2 regions of the Actinoplanes sp. NPDC089786 genome follow, and region 2 is predicted to be linked to the other one. Evidence: riboswitches for the same ligand, from Rfam matches in the RefSeq annotation. Region 2 holds a riboswitch; the other holds the start of a gene.

The links. A riboswitch is a leader RNA that binds a small molecule or an ion and turns the genes downstream of it on or off. The one in region 2 is predicted to bind thiamine pyrophosphate.
Region 1: another riboswitch for thiamine pyrophosphate. It lies ahead of AB0O15_RS14950 (thiamine phosphate synthase); the one in region 2 lies ahead of AB0O15_RS20770 (ECF transporter S component).

What each region holds. Positions count from the first base shown of each region.
Region 1 covers NZ_JBFBGU010000003.1:195,955-203,114, forward strand. Annotated here, with positions in the region: gene rplQ (50S ribosomal protein L17) at 1-229, shown strand, start outside; gene truA (tRNA pseudouridine(38-40) synthase TruA) at 379-1,185, shown strand; gene AB0O15_RS14935 (hypothetical protein) at 1,319-2,158, opposite strand; gene AB0O15_RS14940 (methyltransferase) at 2,255-2,863, shown strand; gene AB0O15_RS14945 (ATP-binding cassette domain-containing protein) at 2,896-4,542, shown strand; TPP riboswitch at 5,294-5,405, shown strand; gene AB0O15_RS14950 (thiamine phosphate synthase) at 5,374-5,982, shown strand; gene AB0O15_RS14955 (FAD-dependent oxidoreductase) at 5,979-7,160, shown strand, end outside.
Region 2 covers NZ_JBFBGU010000006.1:89,555-96,714, reverse strand. Annotated here, with positions in the region: gene AB0O15_RS20810 (metal ABC transporter substrate-binding protein) at 1-597, shown strand, start outside; gene AB0O15_RS20805 (metal ABC transporter ATP-binding protein) at 683-1,462, shown strand; gene AB0O15_RS20800 (metal ABC transporter permease) at 1,462-2,325, shown strand; gene AB0O15_RS20795 (metalloregulator ArsR/SmtB family transcription factor) at 2,318-2,623, shown strand; gene AB0O15_RS20790 (transcriptional repressor) at 2,620-3,015, shown strand; gene AB0O15_RS20785 (hypothetical protein) at 3,012-3,626, shown strand; gene AB0O15_RS20780 (DUF6328 family protein) at 3,586-4,098, opposite strand; gene AB0O15_RS20775 (alpha/beta fold hydrolase) at 4,150-4,968, opposite strand; TPP riboswitch at 5,021-5,123, shown strand; gene AB0O15_RS20770 (ECF transporter S component) at 5,121-5,705, shown strand; gene AB0O15_RS20765 (ATP-binding cassette domain-containing protein) at 5,698-7,083, shown strand; gene AB0O15_RS20760 (energy-coupling factor transporter transmembrane component T) at 7,080-7,160, shown strand, end outside.

The DNA of each region.
Region 1 (7,160 bases), on a different contig from region 2:
CATCGAGCTGGTCGAGGAGCTCGCGGTGGCGGCCACCACCGCGCCGGCCAAGAAGACGGCGGCCCGCAAGGCCGCGCAGCAGGACAAGGTCGAGGCCCTGGCCCGCGAGGATGACGCTCCTGCCGTGTCGTCCGACCAGGACTCGGAGCCGCCGGTGAACGCTTCCGGCGACAAGGGTGCCGAGGGCCCCGGCGACAAGGCCGAAGGCGAAGACGAAACCGCCAAGTAGTTTTTCTGAGATTTAAGCCCGGCGCGCTCACTGTTGGTGGGGGTGCCGGGCTTACTTCTTTGTGGGTACGCGCGCCCCGGAAGTGCACTGGCTCAGTGGAGAGGTTCGTCGTGGTCGAGGCCGTAACTCAACCAGCCGGGTCGGACGATGTGGTCCGGCTTCGGCTGGACGTTTCGTACGACGGCACCGATTTTTCGGGGTGGGCGGTTCAACCGTCGCAGCGGACAGTTGCCGGCGTCCTCGTCACCGCGCTCGAGACCTTGGTTGGCGTGGATAGCCCTTTGGGTCTTACGGTGGCCGGGCGGACCGATGCCGGCGTGCACGCCACCGGGCAGGTGTGTCACATCGAGCTGCCCGCCGCGACCTTCTCGGAACTCGAGGCATCGCTGCTGCGGCGCCTCGCGGCGTTGATGCCGCCGGATGCGCGGGTGCGGGCCGTGACGCCGGTGCCGTCCACCTTCGACGCCCGGTTCTCGGCCACCTATCGGCGGTACGAGTATCGGGTCGCTGATCGGGTGTGGGGGGCGGAACCGCTGCGGCGGCGGGACACGCTCGGCTGGGGGCGGCCGCTCGACCTGGACCGGCTGCGGGAGGCGGCGGCCTGGCTGGTCGGCGAGCACGACTTCGCGGCGTACTGCAAACGCAAGGAGAACGCGACCACCATCCGCGCGATCACCCACCTCGACTGGCACCGCGCCGCGGACGGGGTGGCCGTGGCGACCGTGCAGGCCGACGCGTTCTGCCAGGCGATGGTGCGCAGCCTGGTCGGCGCGATGCTCAGCGTGGGCGACGGGCGCCGCGAGCCGGACTGGCCGGGGTCGCTGCTGACGTTGCGGGAACGGTCGAGCTCGGTGACCGTGGCCCCGGCCCATGGGCTCACGCTGGTCGACGTCGGCTACCCCGCCGAGACCGACTACGCCGCGCGCGCCGACGCGACCCGCCGCCTCCGCGCCTGACCGGCGACACGCCGTTGCGGCGCCCGATCCGCGACACGCCGCGCTCACGCCGAGCCCGCGAGGCGCCGCCCACCCACCACACGCTGGGCTGTTGCGTATAGGTGCGCAGAGCACCTCTGCGCACCTATACGCGTCACAGGTTGAGGGCCCGGGCGCCGATCACCTCGCCGGCCAGGTAGGTCTCCAGGAGGTCGGCGGTGATCTGGCCGGCGTACCGGTCGTCCGGGGCGATCGGGGTGTTGTCGGGGCGGGAGATCACGCAATAGACCAGGTAGTGGCCGCGGTCGTGCCAGCCGACCTGTGAGTCGGGGCGGGCCCGCGGATCGCTGCCGGGCGCGGCGCCGGCGGCCAGCGCGGCGAAGCTGCCGTCGCCCGACTCGACCAGGGCGCGGACCTGATCGGCGGTGCGGGCGGCCGACGTGGCGTCGGTCAGGTTGAAGACGCCGGCCGTCACCTGGTAGCCGCCGTAGGGCGCGGTCAGCGACGCGCGTACCACCTGGGTGCAGCCCGCGTCATGGATCAGCCGGCCGACCGCACCGGTTGTCGCGGTCTCACAGACGTTGTCGATGTGCGTCATCTCCACCCGGTAGGGCGCGTCGCCGGCCTTCATCTGCACGGTGCTGCCGGAGAAGACCTCGGCCATGCTCAGCGGCTCCGGGTCGAGGTTGCGGGAGCTGATCGAGTACGGCGACTCGGCCGCCATCGTGCCGGTGTCCGCGGCGCCCAGCCCGCGGCGCTCGTCGGCGATCACGAAGAAGCTGCTCAGCCCGCAGATGCTCAGCATGATCAGGGCGCCCAGGCCGGTCATCAGCAGGTGCATCGCCCGTTGCGGCTCGCGCAGCGCCCACGGCCGCACGGACGGTTGCCGGTGCAGGCCCGGCGTCGGTGCGACCACCGAGCGGACCAGCACGGTCAGGCCGCCCGGGGTGGCCATCCGGCGGTGGGTGGCCCGGGACGCGGATGCGTGCAGCATGCAGGTGAGGCTAGAAGCGCACGGAAATCGATGAACGCACTGGCTGTGCGCCACCCCGGCAGCCTGACGCCCGTTCGCGGGAGGATGATGCAAGGCGTGAGCACCGAGCACTACTTCACCGCCGACCCGAGCGCGCCGGCCCGGCCGATCGAGGTCGAGTTCGCGATCAAGGGACGCTCCTACCGCCTCACCTCGGCGAGCGGAGTGTTCTCCGCCACACGGCTCGACGCCGGCACGTCCGTACTCCTGAAGAAGAGTGACCTGCCCACCGCGGCGACCACCGGCGCCCTTCTCGACCTGGGGTGCGGCTACGGGCCGATCGCGTGCGTGCTGGCCGGCGAGGCGCCGGCGGCCGACGTGTACGCGGTCGACGTCAACGCCCGCGCCCGCGACCTGACCAAGGCCAACGCCGAGCGGCTCGAACTGCGCGTCACCGTCGGCGGTCCGGACGACCTCCCGGCCGACGTGACGTTCGCGCAGATCTGGAGCAATCCGCCCACCCACGTTGGCAAGGCCGAGCTGCACGCCATCCTGGAGCGCTGGCTGCCCCGGCTCGCCCCCGACGGCGTGGCCTGGCTGGTGATCAACCGACACCTCGGTGGTGACTCGCTGCACACCTGGCTCGTCGACGGCGGCTGGGCGGTCGAGCGTAAGGCCAGCCAGAAGGGCTTCCGAGTGCTACGCGTGACCCGGAAAACCACCTGACCGAACCGCCGCGACCAGGGAGGATGCCGGGCATGGGTTACGTGGATGTCGCCGGGGTGGGCTTCGTGCTGCCGGACGGGCGCGAGCTGTTCTCCGACGTGTCGTTCCGGGTGGGCGAGGGCGCCAAGATCGCGCTCGTCGGGCCCAACGGCGCCGGCAAGACCACGTTGCTCCGGATGGTGGCCGGTGACCTGCCGACCCAGACCGGCGTCGTCGCGCGCTCCGGCGGGCTGGGCGTGATGCGCCAGTTCATCGGCATGATCGGCGACGACCGTACCCTGCATGATCTTGCTCTTTCGCTGGTCGAACCACCCCTGCGCGAGGCCGGAGAGAGACTCGCGGCCGCCGCGGCGGCGCTTGGCGAGTCGGAGAAATCCCAATTGGCGTACGCGAACGCGCTCGCGCACTGGGGTGAGGCCGGCGGGTACGACGCCGAGGTGCTCTTCGACACCGTCGCCGTGGCGATCCTCCACAAGCCGTGGGACGAGGTGCGCGACCGGCCCGTCCGCACCCTCTCCGGCGGCCAGCAGAAACGCTTCGCCCTCGACCTGCTGCTCCGCGGCCGCGACGAGGTGCTGCTGCTCGACGAGCCGGACAACTTCCTGGACGTGCCCGGCAAACGGTGGCTGGAGGCGCGGCTGAAGGAGTCGCCCAAGTCGGTGCTCTACGTCTCGCACGATCGTGAGCTGCTCAACCAGACCGCCGGCCGGGTCGTCGCGGTCGAGGGCGGCAGTTCATGGACCCACCCGGGCGGGTTCGCCTCCTGGCACGAGGCCCGCGCCGACCGGCACGACCGGCTGCTCGAATCGCGCCGGCGCTGGGACGAGGAACACGAGAAGCTGCGCGAACTCGTCTTCACGCTCAAGCAGAAGGCCACGTTCAACGACGGGCTGGCGTCGCGCTACCAGGCGGCGCAGACCCGGCTGCGCAAGTTCGAGGAGGCGGGACCGCCGCCGCCGCCGCCCAAGGAGCAGTCGCTGCGGATGAACCTGCGCGGCGGGCGTACCGGTAAGCGGGCTGTCATGTGCGAGTCGCTGGAACTGGAGAACCTGACGTTCCCGTTCGACCTGGAGATCTGGTACGGCGACCGGGTCGCGGTGCTCGGCGCCAACGGCACCGGCAAGTCACACTTCCTGCGGCTGCTGGCGGCCGGCGGCTCCTCGCCCGACGCGGACAACAAGCCGGTCGACGGGGCGCCGCTCGCGCACGTCGCCCACTCCGGTGTGGCCCGGCTCGGCGCCCGGGTGCGGCCCGGCCACTTCTCACAGACCCACGACCGGCCGGAACTGCTCGACCGTACGCTGGTCGAGATCCTCTGGCGCGGCGACGACCACCGCTCCGGCATGGACCGGGCCGGCGCGATGAAGGCGCTGAACCGGTACGAGCTGTCCGGCCAGGGCGACCAGCGGTTCGGGACCCTCTCCGGCGGCCAGCAGGCCCGGTTCCTGGTGCTGCTCCTGGAACTGTCCGGCGCCACGGTGCTGCTGCTCGACGAGCCGACCGACAACCTCGACCTGGCCTCGGCCGAGGCGCTCGAGGAGGGCCTGTCAGCCTTCGAGGGCACGGTCATCGCGGTCACCCACGACCGCTGGTTCACCAGGGGCTTCGACCGTTTCATCCTCTTCCAGGCCGACGGCGAGGTCGTCGAGACCCCCGCGCCGGTGTGGGACGTGCGCTAGTGCGGTGTCCACCAATGTCAACCGGTTCGGTGACAATGTGGATCCTCGTCCACGAGCGTGGGCGAGCGACTCCCCACCTGTAGCCGTGCTGGTGGAGCGGCCCTCGACCAGCCGGGCCCGGCGGCGGGCTTTACGCCACCTGCGTGAACCGCGTTGTCCTTTGCTGGGCGCTCGGCGCGCGGTGGCGCGGCGTCGAGCTTTGGTGTCGGCCAGGTGAAGCCGGTGTTCGGCGCGGATTGCACGCCCAGACACCAGCAGTGCTGTGGTGCCCGTCGGTAGTGGCGGCGGCGAAAGGATGAATGATTCCCAGGTCGACACCGGCGACCCGGCCGGAGTCAGGCCGACCGCCGTGCGGATGAGTGGCGACGGGTAGCTCTGCGGTCACGTCGATGTGAAGTCGGCCATCGGCGTAGAGCAACGTGACCGCTCGAATGGCTTCCGCCGGGTATGGCACGGTTCGATCCAGGCGTACGACAAGGGGCGGGCGGCCGCGTGCGGCGGGTAGCCGCAGGTTTCGGCCGGTCAACTGGAAGATGCCGTGGTACCAGCGAATCGGCATCAATCCTCTGCGCCGGCGCGGGAATCGCGCCTCACTGTGCCCGGCTTTGCGGCGTGCCGCCGCAGCGAACCAGGCGTCGGAGTAACGGCGCAGCACAGAGACCAGTATCGCACCGGTGTCAAAGCCTGCCATCGATGGGTTGCGAACGACGCGCTAGCCATCGCTGGGTTCGAGGGCTATCGTCGGCCGTAGAACCAACCCCACGGGAGTCCGGTGCACCGGGCTGAGAGGGGGGCTGTCGCGGCCCCCGACCGTCGAACCTGATCCGGATCATGCCGGCGCAGGGAGGAGCGATGGTGGAGCCTATCTTCCCCCGTCTACATGTGGTGACGGCTTCGTTGCCCATTGTGGAGGCGGTGCTCTCGGTCTCGTCGCAGGTGGCGATCCAGGTCCGCGTCGCCGATGACGTCACCGATCGAGACGCCTACGCGCTGACCGTCGAGGTGCTGTCACGGTGCCGGGCCCGCGGGGCGATGTGCCTGGTCAACGATCGCGTCGACATTGCCTTGGCGGCCGGGGCCGATGGGGCTCACGTCGGCGCTGATGATCTGCCGCCGGCCGCGGCGCGGAAGGTGCTCGGGCGGGCGGCGGTGCTCGGGGTGACGTTGCGGGCGCCGGCTGATGTGCCGTCGGCTTCGTACTTCGGGGTCGGGCCGGCCTTCGAGACGTCCACCAAGGACGGTCTGCCTCCGCCCATCGGGGTGGCCGGGGTGGGGGCGGTGGCTGATGCTTCGCATGTTCCCGTCATCGCTATCGCGGGGGTGACGCCGTCGCGGGTGGCTTCGTTGCTGGCGGTGGGGGCCTACGGGGTGGCGGCGGTGGGGGCCATCGCTCGCGATCCGGTGGGGGCCACCGAGCAGTTCTTGAAGGCGCTGTCATGAGGTGCGCGGTGGTCGGGGGCGGGATCATCGGGCTGTCGATCGCGTCGCGCCTCGCCTCTCGCGGCGTTGAGGTCCTGGTCTATGACGCGTGGGCCGCTGCCTCGCCCGCGCTCGCCCCGCCTCCCTGGGCTTCGCCTTCCGTCGCATCCGCCTCCGGCTCCTCCTCGGGCTCGGTGATGCCTGTAGGTGCTCAGAGCAAGCAAGCCGGGGAGCGGCCGGGGGCCTGGTTTGTCGCGGCGGGGATGTTGGCGGCGGGGAACGAGTCGACGTGGGAGTCGGCGGAGCTTGGCGCGTTGATGGTGGAGTCGGCTCGGCGGTGGCCTGGATTCGCGGCTGAGCTGGGCGTGCGGTTGCCGGAGGACGGGACGCTTGTCGTCGCCCTCACCGCGGATGACGTCGCGGAGGCGGAACGGGAGTGGGCCCGGCAGACGGACGAATCCGCGCGGTTGGGCGGGACCGAGCGGCTTGGCGCGGGCGAGCGGGTGGGCGCGGCAGGGCGGCCGGGTGAGTTTGGGCAGGCGAGTGCGGCCCTGGTGGCGGAACCCGGGGGGCGGCGGTTGGGGCCTTCGGGGCTGCGGGAGCTGGAGCCGGCGTTGTCGCCGCGGGTGCGGGCGGGATGTTATCTGCCGGGGGATTGGCAGGTTGATCCGCGGAAAGTGGTGGCTGCGTTGCGGGAGCGGGTGTCCGTCGTACCCGGGCGGGTTGTGGATCTTGGGGGGATTGACGCGGATCAGGTTGTGGTCGCGGCGGGGGTGGGGACGGGGGCGCTGACCGGGTTGCCTGTTCGGCCGGTCAAGGGGGAGGTGCTGCGGCTGCGGGGGGAGCCGGGGCTGTTGCGGCATGTGGTCAGTGGATATGCGGATGGACGGCGGGTCTATCTGGTGCCGCGGGAGGACGGCGAGATCGTGGTGGGGGCGACTCAGGAAGAGCGCGCTGATGACGCGGTCACGGCGGGAGCGGTGCTGGATCTGTTGCGCGCTGCCGTTGACCTGGTGCCGGCGCTGGCCGACTGTGCGATCACCGAGACGTTGGTGGGGCATCGGCCCTCCACACCGGACAATGCGCCGCTGCTCGGGCGGCTTGACAAGCGCACCGTGGTGGCCGTGGGTCACCACCGGAACGGCGTACTCCTCGCACCCGTGACGGCCGATCTGATCGCCGGCCTGGTCGTGACCGGG
Region 2 (7,160 bases):
GGCAGCACCGTCGAGCTGCTGGCGGCCGCGGAGAGTCACGAGCACGGCGGCGAAGAAGAAGGGGAGCACGCGGAAGGCGGCAAGGACCCGCACGTGTGGCTCGACCCGGTCCGCTTCGCCACGATCACCGACCAGCTGGGCGACCGCCTCGCGCAGGCCGACCCGGCGCACGCCACCGACCACCGCGCCCGGGCCGCGGCCCTGCACGCCGAGCTGGACAAGCTCAACGAGGAGTACGCCGCGCGGCTGAAGACCTGCGAGCGCCGCGAGATCGTCACCAGCCACACCGCCTTCGCCTACCTGGCCGCCCGCTACGACCTGCACGAGGTCGGCATCACCGGGATCTCGCCCGAGGCCGAGGCCTCGCCGCAGCGGCTGGCCGACGTGGCCAAGGAGGCGAAGGAGACCGGCGCCACCACGATCTTCTTCGAGACCCTGGTCAGCCCCAAGGTCGCCGAGACCATCGCCAAGGAGGTCGGCGCGAGGACCGCGGTGCTCGACCCGATCGAGGGCAAGACCGATCCGAACGCCGACTACTTCACGATGATGCGGGCGAATCTCACGGCGCTGACCGAAGCTTTAGGGTGCACGTCATGACCGACTGCACCGAGCGGCAGGTGATGACGCCGGAGAACGGCGCCGCAACGCGAGGGCCACGAGGGCATGACAAAGAAGGCTCAGCATGACTGATGCGGTCCGGGTGACCAACGCGGCCGTCGGGTACGGCGCCCGTGAGGTGCTGCACGACGTGACCCTGGGCGTCGAGGCCGGAACCGTGGTGGCCATCCTGGGCGCCAACGGCTCCGGCAAGTCGACGCTGGTGCGGTCCGTGCTCGGCCTGGTGCCGCTGTCCCGGGGCGAGATCGAGCTGTTCGGCACGCCGCGCCGCCGGTTCCGGGAGTGGGCGCGGGTCGGCTACGTCCCGCAGCGGGTCGGCGCCGGCAGCAGCGTCCCGGCCACGGTCGGCGAGGTGGTCGCGGCCGGTCGCCTGGCCCGCCGGGGCGTGCTGCGTTTCTCCCGCTCGGCCGATCGGGCCGCGGTCAAGGCCGCGCTGGCCGACGTCGGGCTGACCGACCGCGCCGGCGACCCGGTGTCCACCCTGTCCGGCGGCCAGCAGCAGCGCACGCTGATCGCCCGGGCCCTGGCCGGCGAGCCCGACCTGCTGATCATGGACGAGCCCACGGCGGGGGTGGACGCGGCCAGCCAGGAGGCGTTCGCGGCCACGCTGGGCCGGTTCCGGGAGCGCGGCGGGACGGTGCTGCTGGTGGCCCACGAACTGGGCCCGCTGCGGCCGCTGATCACCCGGGCCGTGGTGGTCCACGAGGGCCGGATCGCCCACGACGGCCCGGTGCCCGACCCGGCCGGCCACCACGCCGACCCGGAGCACGACCATGTCCACCCGCACGCCGAGGCGGAGCGGCCCGGCATCTGTGTCGCGCCGACGGATCGGGTACGCAACTGATGGATCTGCTGAACTACGACTTCATGCTCCGGGCCCTGGCCGGCGCGCTGATCATCGGGGTCACCGCGCCGTCCCTGGGCATCTACCTGGTCCAGCGCCGGCTGTCGCTGATCGGTGACGGGATCGGCCACGTGGCCCTGACCGGCGTCGGTGTCGGCCTGCTGTTCAACCAGTCCCCCGTACTCACCGCGGTGATCGTCTCGGCCGTCGGCGCGGTCGGCGTGGAGCTGGTCCGGGAACGCGGCCGCACCTCCGGCGACCTGGCCCTGGCGCTGCTGTTCTACGGCGGCATCGCGGGTGGCGTGGTGCTGGTCGGGCTCTCCGACGACAGCGGCAACGCCAACCTGGTGCAATACCTGTTCGGTTCGCTGACCACCACGTCCGGCGGCGACCTGGTGGTGATCGCGGTGCTCGGCGTCGCCGTGCTCGCGGCCATGTTGCTGCTGCGGCCGGTGCTGTTCGCGGTCTGCGACGACGAGGAGTACGCGCGGGTTTCCGGCCTTCCCGTCCGTACCCTTAATCTTCTGCTCGCGGTGACCACCGCGGTGACCGTCACGATCGCCATGCGCACCGTCGGCCTGCTCTTGATCTCGGCCCTGATGGTGGTCCCGGTGGCCGCGGCGCAACAGGTCACGCGGGGCTTCCGGACGACGATGGCGGTGGCGATGGCGGCCGGCGTGGTGGCCGCGGCGGCCGGCGTGGCGCTGTCGGCCGAGGTCAACACCGCGCCCGGCGCGACCATCGTGATCGTGGCGCTGGTGCTGTTCCTGACCCTGACCGTGGCCGGGGCATTGCGAAACCGGGCGCGGAACCACACCAAGCTGGAGGAACGGGAACCCCCGGACGTGGTGTTGCATGGCTGAGGCGACGACCGGGTACGAGGCGTACGAGGGCGCGGGGGAACTCCTCCGGGCCCTCTCCGCGCCGATCCGGGTGGCGATTGTGGCAGAGTTGGGCGTCGGCGAGCGTTGCGTGCACGAGCTGGTGGAGAAGCTCGGCGCACCACAGCCGCTGGTGTCTCAACACCTGCGGGTGCTGCGGGGCGCCGGGGTGGTGCGAGGCGCGCGGCGGGGGCGTGAGATCGCATACTCGCTGGTGGACGAGCACATCGCCCACATCGTCGCCGACGCCGTCAGCCATGCCAGGGAGGCCCGCTCGTGAACGAGGTGGTACGCAACACCCGCCAGCGCAGTGCGGTGAGTTCCGTCCTCGCCGAGGTCGAGGGCTTCCACAGTGCCCAGGACCTGCACGCGATGTTGCGCGACCGGGGTGAGCGGGTCGGCCTGACCACGGTCTACCGCACCCTGCAGGGGCTGGCCGACGCCGGCGAGATCGACGTGATGCGCCCGCCCGGCGGCGAACACCTCTACCGCCGCTGCAGCCAGGGTCACCACCACCATCTGGTCTGCCGGTCCTGCGGCCGTACCGTCGAGGTCGAGGGCCCGGCGGTGGAGTCCTGGGCCGACAAGGTGGCTGCTCAACATGGCTTCCAGGACGTGTCGCACACGTTGGAGATCTTCGGGACCTGCACCGAGTGCGCGGGCAATAAGTGAAGCTCTACGCCGACCGGCTACCCCACGCCATCCGTCAACTCCTCACCGATCTCGCGGTGGTGATCTGGGTGTACGCCTGGATCCGCGCCGGCCTCTGGGTCCACGACCTGGTGCTCAAGCTGGGCGTACCCGGTCAGAAGCTGGAGGGCGCCGGCACCGGCCTGGCCGACAACCTGGCCGACGCGGGCGGCAAGGTCGGCCGGGTGCCCCTGGTCGGCGACCAGCTGACCGCGCCGTTCACCAAGGCGGCCGAGGCGGCCCGCTCGCTGGCCGACGCGGGGCGGGAGCAGCAGGAGATCGTCCAGAACCTGGCCGTCGTGCTGGCTCTGCTGCTGGTGGCCGTACCCCTGGCCCTGGTTCTGTTCCTCTGGTTGCCGCTGCGGGTGCGGTGGATGCGGCGGGCCGGGGTGGCGGCCAAGGTGCGCGACCAACCGGCCGGCAAGGACCTGCTCGCCCTGCGCGCGCTGTCGTCGCAGCCGCTCAACAAGCTCACCCGGCTCGGCCCGGACATCGCCCAGTCCTGGCGCAACGGTGACGCCGACGCGGTGAACTCGCTGGCCGCGCTGGAACTCAATCGCCTTGGCCTGACTCCCTCGGGGCGTCGTCGATGAAGCCGTCGTTGTCCTCGTCCTCGCCCCAGTTGCGGCGCACCACCGGCAGCAGCCACCAGAAGACCAGGAACCAGACCGCGGTGGCGCCGGTGATGATCAGCGCCGGCAGGAGGGTCAGCAGGTAGTCGGTGATCAGCAGCACGCTGCTCACCATCGAGATCAGCATGAACGCCAGCCCGCCGGTGGCCATCCGGTGCGCGAACCGGACCAGCTCGGGCTTGCGGCCCTGGCGGAACAGCGCGCGGTGGAAGGCGACCGGCGAGATGATCATCGCGGTGGCGAAGGCGGCGGTGACCAGCGCGACCACGTACGTGTCCTTCTGGAACGCCGTCGTCTTCGGGAAGCCGCTGCTGAACGGCAGGGTGAGCAGGAACGCGAAGAGGATCTGCACGCCGGTCTGAGCGACACGGAGCTCCTGCAGCAGGTCGGCGAAGTTGCGGTCCCAGCGCTTCTTCTCCGGCTCGTCGGGCATGCTCTTCTTCTCCGGCGGCATGGCCGGGAGTTTTCCCCGCTCAGGGCGCCATCAAACGCCGCCGATGCGGGCCAGCGCGGCGTCGGCCAGCGCGTCCGGCGCCTCCTCGGGCACCCAGTGGCTGATCCCCTTCAGCGCGACCAGTTGATAGTCGGCGTCCACCCAGTCGGCGGTACGCAGCGCGGCGGTCAGGCCGACCACCGGGTCCTTGTCGCTCCATACGTACGTGGTGGGCACCTGGGTCGTGCCCACCCCGGTCAGCCCCTCGCGGTCGAGCGCCCGGTACCAGTTCAGCCCGCCGGTCAGCCGGCCCGGTTCGCGCATCGCGTCGGCGTACAGCGTGGCCCGGCTTCCGATCTGTTTCATCATCTGCCGCAGCACCAGGCCGTCGCGGGCGAGCAGCAGCCGCTCGGCGACCGGCGACCGGAACACGCCCATGTACGCGAACCGCGCGCGCTGCGACGCCCGGACCCGGAGGGCCAGCCCGAGCGCCCGCGGATGAGGCACGGACACCGCGGTCAGCGTGTGCACCCGATCCGCATGACCGTCGGCGAGCAGCCAGCCGACCTGGGCGCCCCAGTCGTGGCCGATCACGTGCGCCCGCTCGATGTTCAGGGCGTCCAGGATCGCCACCGCGTCGGCCACCGGCTCGTTCAGCCGGTACGCCGACACCTCGGCCGGGCGTGCTCCGGGAGCGTATCCGCGCTGGTCATAGCGGTACGTCCGGAGGCCGGCGGCGTGCAGCCGCGGCAGCATCGGCTCGAATTCCCGGTGGTCCTGGGGGAAGCCGTGCAGGAGCAGCACGGCCGGGCCGTCGGAAGGGCCCTCCACGACCACGTCGAACTTGAATCCACGTGCCTCGACCTGCATGTGACGGGGCTCCTTCCTGGTACGGCCGTACGGTGTTAGCTTCATCCCAACATAGTTCCGACAGGGGAGCGCACAAGCGCTGAGAGTGCGGGCAACCGCAGACCCTCGAACCTGATCCGGGTAATGCCGGCGCAGGGAGTTGGAGGAATCCAATGGCACGTGACAATCGTTGGCGGACCATCGACATCGTCATCGCGGCGGTCATCGCCGTCGCGTTCGGCGTGATCTTCTGGGCGTGGAACATCCTCTGGGGCGCCACCGGCGGCGCCTTCGCGTTCTTCCCGCCCGCGCAGACGCTGCTCTACGGCGTCTGGCTCATCCCGGCCGTGCTCGGCGGCCTGATCATCCGCAAACCCGGCGCGGCCCTGTTCACCGAGGCCGTGGCGGCGACCATCTCGGCCCTGCTCGGCGCGCAATGGGGCGCGCTGGTCATCCCCCAGGGCCTGGTGCAGGGGCTGGGCGCCGAGCTGGCCTTCGCGATCCTGCTCTACCGCTCCTGGCGGCTGCCCGCCGCGCTGCTGGCCGGCCTGCTCACCGGCGTCAGCGCGGCGCTGTTCGACTTCTTCGCCTGGAACGCGGCGTACGACCTGTGGGACTACCGCGTCCCGTACGCGCTGCTCACCATGGTCAGCAGCACCGTGGTCGCGGGCGCCGGCAGCTGGGCGCTGGTCAAGGCGCTCGCCCCGACCGGCGTGCTCGACCGCTTCGGCGCCGGGCGAGAACGCGCGCTTGTCTGAGGTCGTCCTCCGCGGGTTCGGCTGGCGACACGCCGGTCGGCGCGCCTGGGCGGTTCGCGAGGTCGATCTGCGGATCGCCCACGGCGAGCGGGTGCTGCTGCTCGGCCCGTCCGGAGCGGGCAAGAGCACGCTGCTGTCCGCGCTGGCCGGGCTGCTGCCGGACGACTCGGGTGAGGCGGCCGGCAGCGTCGAGATCGACGGGCTCGAACCACGCAAGGCCCGCGAGCGGGTCGGGCTGCTGTTCCAGGACCCGCAGACCCAGCTGGTGATGGCGCGCAGCGGCGACGACGTGGCGTTCGGGCTGGAGAACCGCGGGGTGCCCGGCAAGGACATCTGGGCCCGGGTCAGTGACGCGCTCGATCGCGTCGGGTTCCCGTACCCCCTGAACCGGCCCACCGCCGCGCTCTCCGGCGGCGAAGCGCAACGGCTCGCCCTGGCCGGGGTCATCGCGCTGCGGCCCGGGCTGCTGCTGCTGGACGAGCCCACCGCCAACCTCGACCCGGACGGCGCGGCGCTGATCCGCGCGGCGCTGACCCGGGCGGTCGGCCGCGACACCACGATGATCCTGGTCGAACACCGGGTCGCCGAGGCGTTGCCGCTGGTCGACCGGGTGATCGTGCTGTCGCCGGGCGGCGGGGTGCGGGCCGACGGGCCGCCGGCCGCGGTCTTCGACGCGCACGGCGACCAACTCGCGGCGGACGGGGTCTGGGTGCCAGGCCGGCCGCTGCCCCGGTTCCCGGCCGTTCTTCCGCCCGGTTCCCCTTTGGTACGCGCGGAGCACGCCTCTTTCGACGAACGCGTTCGTCAGGTCACGCTGTCCGCCGACGAGGCGTCGATCCTCGCGGTGACCGGACCGAACGGCGCGGGCAAGTCGACGCTGGCGCTGCTCCTGGGCGGACTGCTCCGGCCCACCTCGGGTCGTGTGTGGGCCGCGCCGGGCGGCTCGCCCTGGCAGTGGCGGGCGCGCGACCTGGCCGGGCGCATCGGGTCGGTGTTCCAGAACCCGGAGCACCAGTTCGTCACGTCCCGGGTCCGCGACGAACTCTCCCTTTCCGGCGTCTCCCCCACCGTCGCCTCGCGGGTCGACGATCTGCTGTCGCGTCTGCGGCTCTCGCATCTGGCCGACGCCAACCCGCACACGCTCTCCGGCGGCGAGGCGCGGCGGCTCAGCGTGGCGACCGCCCTGGCCCGCGCGCCGCGGCTGCTGGTCCTGGACGAGCCCACCTTCGGCCAGGACCGCCGCACCTGGATCGAGCTGGCCACGCTGTTCGCGTCGCTGCGGGACGACGGGCACGGCATCGTGGCGGTCACCCACGACGCCGACTTCGTCTCGTCACTGTCCGACCGGACGCACGTTCTCTCCCGGGACGACACATGACCGCTCCGGCGACAACCTCGGCCACCGCACCCCTGGCGCGCCGCAACCCGGTCGCCAAGCTGGCCGCCGCCCTGATC